DNA from 3 places in the Lactiplantibacillus plantarum genome. Region 3 is predicted to be linked to each of the others. Evidence: a T-box and tRNA genes for the amino acid it is inferred to sense, from the RefSeq annotation. Region 3 holds a T-box; the other regions hold tRNA genes.

Evidence for each region. A T-box is a leader RNA that pairs with one kind of tRNA and senses whether it is charged. The one in region 3 lies ahead of E5260_RS06690 (phenylalanine--tRNA ligase subunit alpha), so its partner is inferred to be a tRNA-Phe.
Region 1: it encodes a tRNA-Phe, which carries the amino acid that the T-box ahead of E5260_RS06690 (phenylalanine--tRNA ligase subunit alpha) is inferred to sense. The anticodon was not compared.
Region 2: it encodes a tRNA-Phe, which carries the amino acid that the T-box ahead of E5260_RS06690 (phenylalanine--tRNA ligase subunit alpha) is inferred to sense. The anticodon was not compared.

Annotation. Positions count from the first base shown of each region.
Region 1 covers NZ_CP039121.1:2,056,820-2,060,066, forward strand. The annotation lists gene E5260_RS09530 (antibiotic biosynthesis monooxygenase) at 1-406, shown strand, start outside; tRNA gene E5260_RS09535 (tRNA-Asp) at 750-824, opposite strand; tRNA gene E5260_RS09540 (tRNA-Met) at 827-900, opposite strand; tRNA gene E5260_RS09545 (tRNA-Glu) at 910-982, opposite strand; tRNA gene E5260_RS09550 (tRNA-Ser) at 1,002-1,089, opposite strand; tRNA gene E5260_RS09555 (tRNA-Ile) at 1,094-1,168, opposite strand; tRNA gene E5260_RS09560 (tRNA-Gly) at 1,175-1,245, opposite strand; tRNA gene E5260_RS09565 (tRNA-Phe) at 1,258-1,330, opposite strand; tRNA gene E5260_RS09570 (tRNA-Asp) at 1,360-1,434, opposite strand; tRNA gene E5260_RS09575 (tRNA-Met) at 1,438-1,511, opposite strand; tRNA gene E5260_RS09580 (tRNA-Ser) at 1,518-1,607, opposite strand; tRNA gene E5260_RS09585 (tRNA-Ile) at 1,647-1,720, opposite strand; tRNA gene E5260_RS09590 (tRNA-Met) at 1,736-1,809, opposite strand; tRNA gene E5260_RS09595 (tRNA-Pro) at 1,841-1,914, opposite strand; tRNA gene E5260_RS09600 (tRNA-Arg) at 1,920-1,993, opposite strand; tRNA gene E5260_RS09605 (tRNA-Leu) at 2,004-2,089, opposite strand; tRNA gene E5260_RS09610 (tRNA-Gly) at 2,105-2,176, opposite strand; tRNA gene E5260_RS09615 (tRNA-Thr) at 2,193-2,265, opposite strand; tRNA gene E5260_RS09620 (tRNA-Lys) at 2,360-2,432, opposite strand; tRNA gene E5260_RS09625 (tRNA-Val) at 2,437-2,509, opposite strand; rRNA gene rrf (5S ribosomal RNA) at 2,516-2,632, opposite strand; tRNA gene E5260_RS09635 (tRNA-Lys) at 2,687-2,759, opposite strand; tRNA gene E5260_RS09640 (tRNA-Val) at 2,764-2,836, opposite strand; rRNA gene rrf (5S ribosomal RNA) at 2,843-2,959, opposite strand; rRNA gene E5260_RS09650 (23S ribosomal RNA) at 3,031-3,247, opposite strand, start outside.
Region 2 covers NZ_CP039121.1:1,237,001-1,240,247, forward strand. The annotation lists rRNA gene E5260_RS05655 (23S ribosomal RNA) at 1-1,212, shown strand, start outside; rRNA gene rrf (5S ribosomal RNA) at 1,284-1,400, shown strand; tRNA gene E5260_RS05665 (tRNA-Asn) at 1,407-1,479, shown strand; tRNA gene E5260_RS05670 (tRNA-Ser) at 1,498-1,587, shown strand; tRNA gene E5260_RS05675 (tRNA-Glu) at 1,609-1,681, shown strand; tRNA gene E5260_RS05680 (tRNA-Val) at 1,686-1,758, shown strand; tRNA gene E5260_RS05685 (tRNA-Phe) at 1,814-1,886, shown strand; tRNA gene E5260_RS05690 (tRNA-Tyr) at 1,892-1,974, shown strand; tRNA gene E5260_RS05695 (tRNA-Trp) at 1,983-2,056, shown strand; tRNA gene E5260_RS05700 (tRNA-His) at 2,062-2,134, shown strand; tRNA gene E5260_RS05705 (tRNA-Gln) at 2,142-2,213, shown strand; tRNA gene E5260_RS05710 (tRNA-Cys) at 2,236-2,306, shown strand; tRNA gene E5260_RS05715 (tRNA-Leu) at 2,362-2,446, shown strand; gene E5260_RS05720 (phosphoribosyltransferase family protein) at 2,830-3,247, opposite strand, start outside.
Region 3 covers NZ_CP039121.1:1,461,833-1,465,079, reverse strand. The annotation lists gene pheT (phenylalanine--tRNA ligase subunit beta) at 1-472, opposite strand, end outside; gene E5260_RS06690 (phenylalanine--tRNA ligase subunit alpha) at 481-1,527, opposite strand; T-box leader at 1,581-1,808, opposite strand; gene E5260_RS06685 (winged helix-turn-helix transcriptional regulator) at 1,855-2,214, opposite strand; gene E5260_RS06680 (HD domain-containing protein) at 2,237-2,746, opposite strand; gene E5260_RS06675 (TrmH family RNA methyltransferase) at 2,847-3,247, opposite strand, start outside.

The DNA.
Region 1 (3,247 bases), 590 kb from region 3:
CAACGCCACTGAAGATCGCTATATGCTACTCGATTTAACCGGCGAAAAAACCGTTTTTTCAAGCCCCGTAACGTATGACGTTTTACTTTCAAAAGGATCAGCTGACTGGCATGGAATGACAAGTTTCATCTTCATTGATTTACCGGAAGAAGAACAAAAAGTCTTTAAATCTAAGTTTAGTAGTTTCCGACACGATTATAATAAGCCAGATGGGCTGAAACATTTTTGGATCTTACGTGAGTCCAAAAATAATTCAGCCTTCGTGATTGTCACAAATTGGCATAGCGACTCCGAATATGCTGTTTGGCTGCGAAGCGCTTCATTCAAGCCATTTGCCAAGTACATCACCTCAGATTACGGCTACCACGAAAGTCGCTATTCATTTGTACGTTCATTAAAATCATAATCATCCGGTATTGGATATTTCAAGTCGCTGCAGTGATTGAACTGCAACGACTTTTTTCATGAATATTACTTTTACTCAACACTGCTAAATCTCATCAGTTGATATATAAGCCTCGTTCACAACATCACATCGCAGTCAGAACCAACATATGTCCCGATCAGTGTGATCCTAAAGAATCTGCCGTCAGCTTTAGTTGAGCAATCGTGAGCCCAATCAGCCATCTGTTGAATGACACCCACCCTATTTACTGATTACAGTGCGCACCTCTTTAGGTGATCTCGTCAAACAGTTAATATTCTGAAAACACAAAAAAACGTCATTCATCAACGAATGACGTTTGTGACGGTCCGTACGAGACTCGAACTCGTGATCTCCTGCGTGACAGGCAGGCGTCCTAAACCAACTAGACCAACGGACCAATTGCGGGAGCAGGGTTTGAACCTGCGACCTTCGGGTTATGAGCCCGACGAGCTACCAGACTGCTCCATCCCGCGATAATATAATGACCCCTACGGGATTCGAACCCATGTTACTGCCGTGAAAGGGCAGTGTCTTAAACCACTTGACCAAGGGGTCATATTTTTAAATGGTACAACGGAGAAGGAGGGATTCGAACCCTCGCACCGCTTGCGCGATCTATACCCTTAGCAGGGGCACCTCTTCAGCCACTTGAGTACTTCTCCAAAATGGGCCTAAATGGACTTGAACCATCGACCTCACGCTTATCAGGCGTGCGCTCTAAACCAGCTGAGCTATAGGCCCAAAAAAAGCGGGTAACGAGAATCGGACTCGCGACAACAGCTTGGAAGGCTGTGGTTTTACCACTAAACTATACCCGCAGAATACAGATATGGCGCGGGACGGAATCGAACCGCCGACACATGGAGCTTCAATCCATTGCTCTACCGACTGAGCTACCGAGCCATTGTAGCCATTTAGAACTATTAACTTAACGGTCCGTACGAGACTCGAACTCGTGATCTCCTGCGTGACAGGCAGGCGTCCTAAACCAACTAGACCAACGGACCAAATTGCGGGAGCAGGGTTTGAACCTGCGACCTTCGGGTTATGAGCCCGACGAGCTACCAGACTGCTCCATCCCGCGATAATAAGGAGGATGAGAGATTCGAACTCTCGCGTGGTTTGACCCACCTGACGGTTTTCAAGACCGTTCCCTTCAGCCAGACTTGGGTAATCCTCCATATGATGTAACTAGGAAATGTCCACTATTAATAGTAGATGGACCTTGTAGGGCTCGAACCTACGACCGGACGGTTATGAGCCGTCTGCTCTAACCAACTGAGCTAAAGGTCCAAGCTCTAATTCCTATCGCGGCAGGGGGAATCGAACCCTCGACCTCCCGGGTATGAACCGGACGCTCTAGCCAGCTGAGCTACACCGCGATGTGTTAAATAATCGTATATGACTACTTAATCGGGAAAACAGGATTCGAACCTGCGACCCCCTGGTCCCAAACCAGGTGCTCTACCAAGCTGAGCTATTTCCCGTTATATGCACCCAGTAGGAGTCGAACCTACAACCTTCTGATTCGTAGTCAGACACTCTATCCAATTGCGCTATGGGTGCTTCATAAAAGTGCCGAGGACCGGGATCGAACCGGTACGGTTATCACTAACCGCAGGATTTTAAGTCCTGTGCGTCTGCCAATTCCGCCACCCCGGCAACACTTTGGAACAAAGCGGAAGACGGGATTCGAACCCGCGACCCCCACCATGGCAAGGTGATGTTCTACCACTGAACTACTTCCGCATAACTATTCAGTTAATGCCGACTAGAGGATTCGAACCTCCGACCCCCTGTTTACAAGACAGATGCTCTGCCAGCTGAGCTAAGTCGGCATGACGATTAACACAACTATAACATCATATCATGCTCAGTTACATAAATCAACAATAACTTTTGTGAAACTATTTAATTATGAGCCGTGAACAATGAGCCGTGACAGTCTCGAACTGTCGACCCTCTGATTAAAAGTCAGATGCTCTACCAACTGAGCTAACGGCTCATGATGGAGGATACAGGGCTCGAACCTGTGACCCTCTGCTTGTAAGGCAGACGCTCTCCCAACTGAGCTAATCCTCCAATTTCGCATGGCAACGTCCTACCCTCGCAGGGAGCGATCCCCCAACTACTCTCGGCGCTAAGAAGCTTAACTTCTGTGTTCGACATGGGAACAGGTGTATCCTTCTCGCCATCATCACCACACTATGTGAAACTAAATATTAAATTGAATAATATCCATTTAACCTTGCGGTTAAATGAGCCGTGACAGTCTCGAACTGTCGACCCTCTGATTAAAAGTCAGATGCTCTACCAACTGAGCTAACGGCTCATGATGGAGGATACAGGGCTCGAACCTGTGACCCTCTGCTTGTAAGGCAGACGCTCTCCCAACTGAGCTAATCCTCCAATTTCGCATGGCAACGTCCTACCCTCGCAGGGAGCGATCCCCCAACTACTCTCGGCGCTAAGAAGCTTAACTTCTGTATTCGACATGGGAACAGGTGTATCCTTCTCGCCATCGTCACCACACTATTGAGAAACTTGTGCTCTCAAAACTAGACAATATCAAATATCTTCATATGAACCGGAACACCAATTACTTGGTTAAGTCCTCGACCGATTAGTATTAGTCCGCTTCATGCGTCACCGCACTGCCACTTCTAACCTATCTACCTGATCATCTTTCAGGGGTCTTACTTCCATAAAGGAATGGGAAATCTCATCTCGAGGTGTGTTTCACACTTAGATGCTTTCAGCGTTTATCACATCCATACGTAGCTACCCAGCGATGCGCCTGGCGGCACAACTGGTACACCA
Region 2 (3,247 bases), 220 kb from region 3:
TTAAGGAACTCGGCAAAATGACCCCGTAACTTCGGGAGAAGGGGTGCTGATCGCAAGATCAGCCGCAGTGAATAGGCCCAGGCGACTGTTTATCAAAAACACAGGTCTCTGCAAAATCGTAAGATGACGTATAGGGGCTGACGCCTGCCCGGTGCTGGAAGGTTAAAAGGATGGGTTAGCTTCGGCGAAGCTCAGAATTGAAGCCCCAGTAAACGGCGGCCGTAACTATAACGGTCCTAAGGTAGCGAAATTCCTTGTCGGGTAAGTTCCGACCCGCACGAAAGGCGTAACGATCTGGGCACTGTCTCAACGAGAGACTCGGTGAAATTATATTGTCCGTGAAGATGCGGACTACCCGCGACAGGACGGAAAGACCCCATGGAGCTTTACTGTAGCTTGATATTGAGTGTTTGTACAGCTTGTACAGGATAGGTAGGAGCCATAGAAACCGGAACGCTAGTTTCGGTGGAGGCGTTGGTGGGATACTACCCTCGCTGTATGACCACTCTAACCCGCACCACTAATCGTGGTGGGAGACAGTGTCAGGTGGGCAGTTTGACTGGGGCGGTCGCCTCCTAAAAAGTAACGGAGGCGCCCAAAGGTTCCCTCAGAATGGTTGGAAATCATTCGCAGAGTGTAAAGGCACAAGGGAGCTTGACTGCGAGACAGACAGGTCGAGCAGGGACGAAAGTCGGGCTTAGTGATCCGGTGGTACCGTATGGAAGGGCCATCGCTCAACGGATAAAAGCTACCCTGGGGATAACAGGCTTATCTCCCCCAAGAGTCCACATCGACGGGGAGGTTTGGCACCTCGATGTCGGCTCATCGCATCCTGGGGCTGTAGTCGGTCCCAAGGGTTGGGCTGTTCGCCCATTAAAGCGGTACGCGAGCTGGGTTCAGAACGTCGTGAGACAGTTCGGTCCCTATCCGTCGCGGGCGTAGGAAATTTGAGAGGACCTGTCCTTAGTACGAGAGGACCGGGATGGACATACCTCTGGTGTACCAGTTGTGCCGCCAGGCGCATCGCTGGGTAGCTACGTATGGATGTGATAAACGCTGAAAGCATCTAAGTGTGAAACACACCTCGAGATGAGATTTCCCATTCCTTTATGGAAGTAAGACCCCTGAAAGATGATCAGGTAGATAGGTTAGAAGTGGCAGTGCGGTGACGCATGAAGCGGACTAATACTAATCGGTCGAGGACTTAACCAAGTAATTGGTGTTCCGGTGCATATGAAGATATTTGATATTAGCTAGTTTTGAGAGCACAAGTTTCTCAATAGTGTGGTGACGATGGCGAGAAGGATACACCTGTTCCCATGTCGAACACAGAAGTTAAGCTTCTTAGCGCCGAGAGTAGTTGGGGGATCGCTCCCTGCGAGGGTAGGACGTTGCCATGCGATTATTCCGACATAGCTCAGTTGGTAGAGCGCTTGACTGTTAATCAAGATGTCGACGGTTCGAGCCCGCCTGTCGGAGTTATCTACGGTAAGCCATGGAGAGTTGTCCGAGTGGCTGAAGGAGCAGCATTGGAAATGCTGTAAACGGGTTATACCTGTTTCAAGGGTTCGAATCCCTTACTCTCCGTTAGTTAGATATAATAAATATGACCCCTTGGTCAAGTGGTTTAAGACACTGCCCTTTCACGGCAGTAACATGGGTTCGAATCCCGTAGGGGTCATTATGGAGGATTAGCTCAGTTGGGAGAGCGTCTGCCTTACAAGCAGAGGGTCACAGGTTCGAGCCCTGTATCCTCCATCTGATGAGAGTTACTCATCAATAATTTAATAGACTCCATCATGAAGAATGATATGGCTCGGTAGCTCAGTCGGTAGAGCAATGGATTGAAGCTCCATGTGTCGGCGGTTCGATTCCGTCCCGCGCCATTTATGGAGGGGTAGCGAAATCTGGCTAAACGCGGCGGACTGTAAATCCGCTCCTTCGGGTTCGGTGGTTCGAATCCACTCCCCTCCATTCTTTATAGGGATATAGTTTAATGGTAGAACAACGGTCTCCAAAACCGTCGGTGTGGGTTCAACTCCTACTATCCCTGCCATGATGGCGGTAGTGGCGAAGTGGTTAACGCACCGGATTGTGGCTCCGGCACGCGTGGGTTCGATTCCCACCTACCGCCCTTTGATTGGGTTATAGCCAAGTGGTAAGGCAATGGACTTTGACTCCATCATGCGCTGGTTCGAATCCAGCTAACCCAGTTGGGTTTGGGCAATAAATGATGGCGGTATAGCCAAGTGGTAAGGCAGAGGTCTGCAAAACCTTCATCACCGGTTCAAATCCGGTTACCGCCTTTCCTGAAAAGGTTATAATCCTGATCAGATTTATGTTCCATCTAGTTATTATTTTGCCGGCGTGGCGGAATTGGCAGACGCGCTGGACTCAAAATCCAGTTCCCGTTGAGGGAGTATCGGTTCGACCCCGATCGCCGGTACTAAGAGGTTTTCAGGAAGCTCTAAGTACCTTTAAGAAGTCGTTATATCGTTGATATAACGGCTTTTTTGTATTCTTAGAATCATGCGAAAATAGGCAAAATGATTTTTGGGTGAATTTTCCAATTGCAAAGAATAAATTTACAATATTAGCATTGCATGAATATGAACGTAGAAATAGTCTCGTAAGCATCGAAAAGCCCTGTATTAGCATAAATCATGCTAACATAGGGCTTTTCATATTATGGTAGGTCTTTAAAACGAATCCATCCATCTAAAACTTGCTCGTTGCACTCGGTGATAACTGAAGTAGTTGGTTTAAGTCCATGGTGCTTGTTCTGCTTTGTGACTCGCTAGTGAGTTGTAATGTGTTTCTGAACCGCAGCTAGTCAAATAATGGTAACGGTGCCAAAAAATCGATATCTGTTCGTTCGCTGGCGGCGCCTTCTGCTAAAATTGCCATCTGCTTGACCACTTGGGCGCCAGCTTGGTGTAGGAGGGCGTTGGCAGCTGTCAACGAGCCCCCACTGCTAATGACGTCGTCGATAATGATAACGCGCTTATGATTGATTAGTGCGGCGTCAGTACCGTCTAAAACTAGCTGTTGTGGGGTGCTGGTCGTAATTGCGCTTACCGGTTCGATAAGCGGGTGCTGCATGTAATCCTTACGATTCTTACGTAAAACGATAAAGCGAGGGTGGTTTGTGGCCTGGCTTAGTGCCTGGGCTAGCGGAATGCCCTTACTTTCCATCGTGACTAAATAATCAAATTTAGTGGTAGTTAGCCGTTGACTGAGCTGACGG
Region 3 (3,247 bases):
CTAGGTATGAAAAGACCGGATCACCTGGCGTGGCATCGTCAGGCAGAATGAAAATACCATCCGCAACTTCTTTTGGAACTAACTTTTCATCAAAACCAAGTTCGTCTAAGGCGCACAGCATCCCATTTGATGGAACTCCCCGCATCTTACTCTTCTTGATCTTAGTGTGACCACCAATCCATGAATTGGGTAACGCCACGATCACCTTTTCGCCAGCCGCAACGTTAGGTGCCCCACAAACGATTTGCAAGGGTTCTGATTCGCCTACGTCCACTTGACAAACGTGGAGATGATCAGAATCTGGATGTGGCTCACACGTTAAGACGTGCCCCACTACAACTTTTTTCAATCCTTCACTGGGACGAATAACACCGTCAACTTCAACGGCCGTCCGTTCAATCTTTTCTGCTAATTCATCGGCCGGAATGTCCAGCTTCAAATAATCGCGTAACCATGTCGTAGAAATTCTCATGTGGACGCCTAACCTTTCTTATAGAACTGTGACAAGAACCGCACGTCATTCAAGTAGAAGTTGCGGATATCGTCAACACCGTATTTCAACATTGCAAAGCGGTCTGGTCCTAACCCAAAGGCAAAACCACCATATTCTTCTGGATCAATGCCAGACATTTCTAACACGTGGGGGTGAACCATGCCGGCACCCAGTACTTCGATCCAACCCGTTTGCTTACAGATTGCACAGCCCTTGCCATTGCAATTAAAGCAAGTTACATCAGCTTCTACGGATGGTTCCGTGAATGGAAAGAAGCTTGGCCGTAGCCGAACATCGAATTGATCGCCAAACAAAGTCTTGGCAACCAGAATTAAGGTGCCCTTCAAATCAGCCATCGTAATATGCTTGTCCACGACTAACCCTTCAATTTGATGAAATTGATGGGAATGGGTTGCATCATCCGTATCACGCCGATAAACGCGGCCAGGTGACAAGACCTTCAGCGGTCCTTTAGAAAAATCGTGATTTTCAAGTGACCGCGGCTGATCAGCAGACGTCTGCGTGCGTAGTAGCACGTCTTTGGTAATATAGAACGTGTCTTGCATGTCACGGGCGGGATGGTCCTTCGGTAAGTTCAACCGTTCAAAGTTGTAGTAATCTTCTTCAACTTCATCACCATCAACAATTTGATAGCCCATTCCCATAAATAGATCTTCCAATTCAGTAATAATCTGGGTAATCACGTGAGGCTGACCTTGTGGAACTTCCCGACCCGGTAACGTCACGTCCAGTTTTTCGGCAGCCAATTGCTCATTAACGGCTGCTTGTTCCAGTTCTTCACGGCGTTCATCAATCGCAGCCTGAATCCGGTCACGAACTTCGTTGGCATAAGCGCCCACCTTTGGCCGTTCTTCCGGGCTTAAGTCGCGCATTCCGCGCAATACTTCTGTAATCGGACCCTTTTTGCCAAGTAAATCAACTTTGACTTGGTTAACCTTTTTCAAAACATCGGCGGATTTAATATCGGCCAAGCCTTGATCGCGTAATTCGGTTAATCGATCTTGTAAACTCATATGCTGCCTCCAATTTTTAGTTGCGTTGCGGACAAAAAAAGACCCCATCCCTGAAAAGGGACGAGGTCATCGCGGTACCACCCTTGTTTGCATAGCAGTCACTATGCACACTCACTACCCGTCATAACGGTCGGGATACCGGAAAATTATTTGTTTACACAAACGCCCAATTTCAGCTCAGAGAGTGAATTCGTCAATCTTGGTCGCCAGGGTGCTTTCAATCGGTGACACCCGTCCCTACGACGCCGTAACTAACTACTATTTCTCGTCAAGGCTTTTATCTACATTGTCAGTTTATGGCAAAGTGCCCTGCACGTCAACCCCGTATTAGGATTCGGCCGGGCTGAACCACTTATCAGACCAGTTATGGACCGTATCCATGACCTGTCGTAAATCTTGCCCCTTCGTAGTCAAGCGATACTCAATCAGGGCAGAGTCACAATGGGTTACCCGACTCACAATGCCGTTTTCTTCCAATTCCTTGAGACGAACGACCAGCACCCGATCACTGCACTTAGGAATCCGGCGTGCCAGATTCTTAAAGCGTTGGGGACCGTCTTCCAGTAAAACATCGATAATTAAACCGTTCCACTTTTTCCCTAGAATTGAGAACGTCTTTTCAAATTTTGGACACAGTTCGAAATCCACGTTGGATTCTGTTACCGTGTCAGCTAGCATTTCTGACATGCAATGACCCCCAATTATTGAATTAACCGGCGGAGACCTTGCCTCGGAACCGATCTAGTTGTTTGGCCACTTTCATACGTAATGGTCCAAAAAATTCATGTTCTGCTTCATAATCATCAACTAAAGAGACGAGCAAACTTTCACGATATTTAGGCACAGCTAAAGTTGCACCAAACATATGCTTCAAAATGATATCTTTTTCCATCGGCGTTAATTTCGTTAACTTTTCAGCGTTACGTAACGCTACCCGCGGATGAATAAATGCGTGCGAGCCGAGATCAAACTTGGTTTCACGCCAGTCATAATAAAACAAATCATGCAATAATCCACCACGCGCCACTGCCGTCGTATTTAGATGCCATTTCTTCGCTAAAACATAACTATCATATGAAACTGCAATCGAATGATCCAATCGATTTGAATGGTGGTGCTGTGTAAACTCAGCAAGCCGCTGAACGGCCGGCTGTGCTAATAAATCTTCGACGATCGCCACGTATTCAGAATCTTGTTGCCACGCATTATTAGTTTTCATCTAAAGCTCCCTTTGCTAATATCTACGGCTATTCTACTAAAAAGCCAGTCATTTTGAAAGTATTTTACCTGGATTTTAGCATTTTCTTACTAATTGTAAGTTAGCGATATAAACCGAACATTAAAACGCCAGCAGCCACGGCTACATTTAACGATTCTGCTTGCCCCTTGATGGGAATGTATAAGTTTTGGTCTGTCCGTGCCAATAATTCCCGACTCATTCCATTACCTTCGTTTCCCATGATCAAGCCAAAACTAGCCGGCGCGTCAATATCTAAATACCGGGCTGCCTGTGGATTTAACTCTGAACCGTAGACTGGTGAACCCTGCGCCTGCAATTGGTCAACCAACTTGTCGAGATCAGTACTAATCAGTTGTAAATGAAACTGACTCCCCTGCATAGCTCGTTCAACTTTGGGTTGATGGATGTCCACCGTCCCGGTACCGAAAGCGACGCCGGCAAAACCCGCAGCATCCGCAGTCCGTACCATGGTTCCAATAT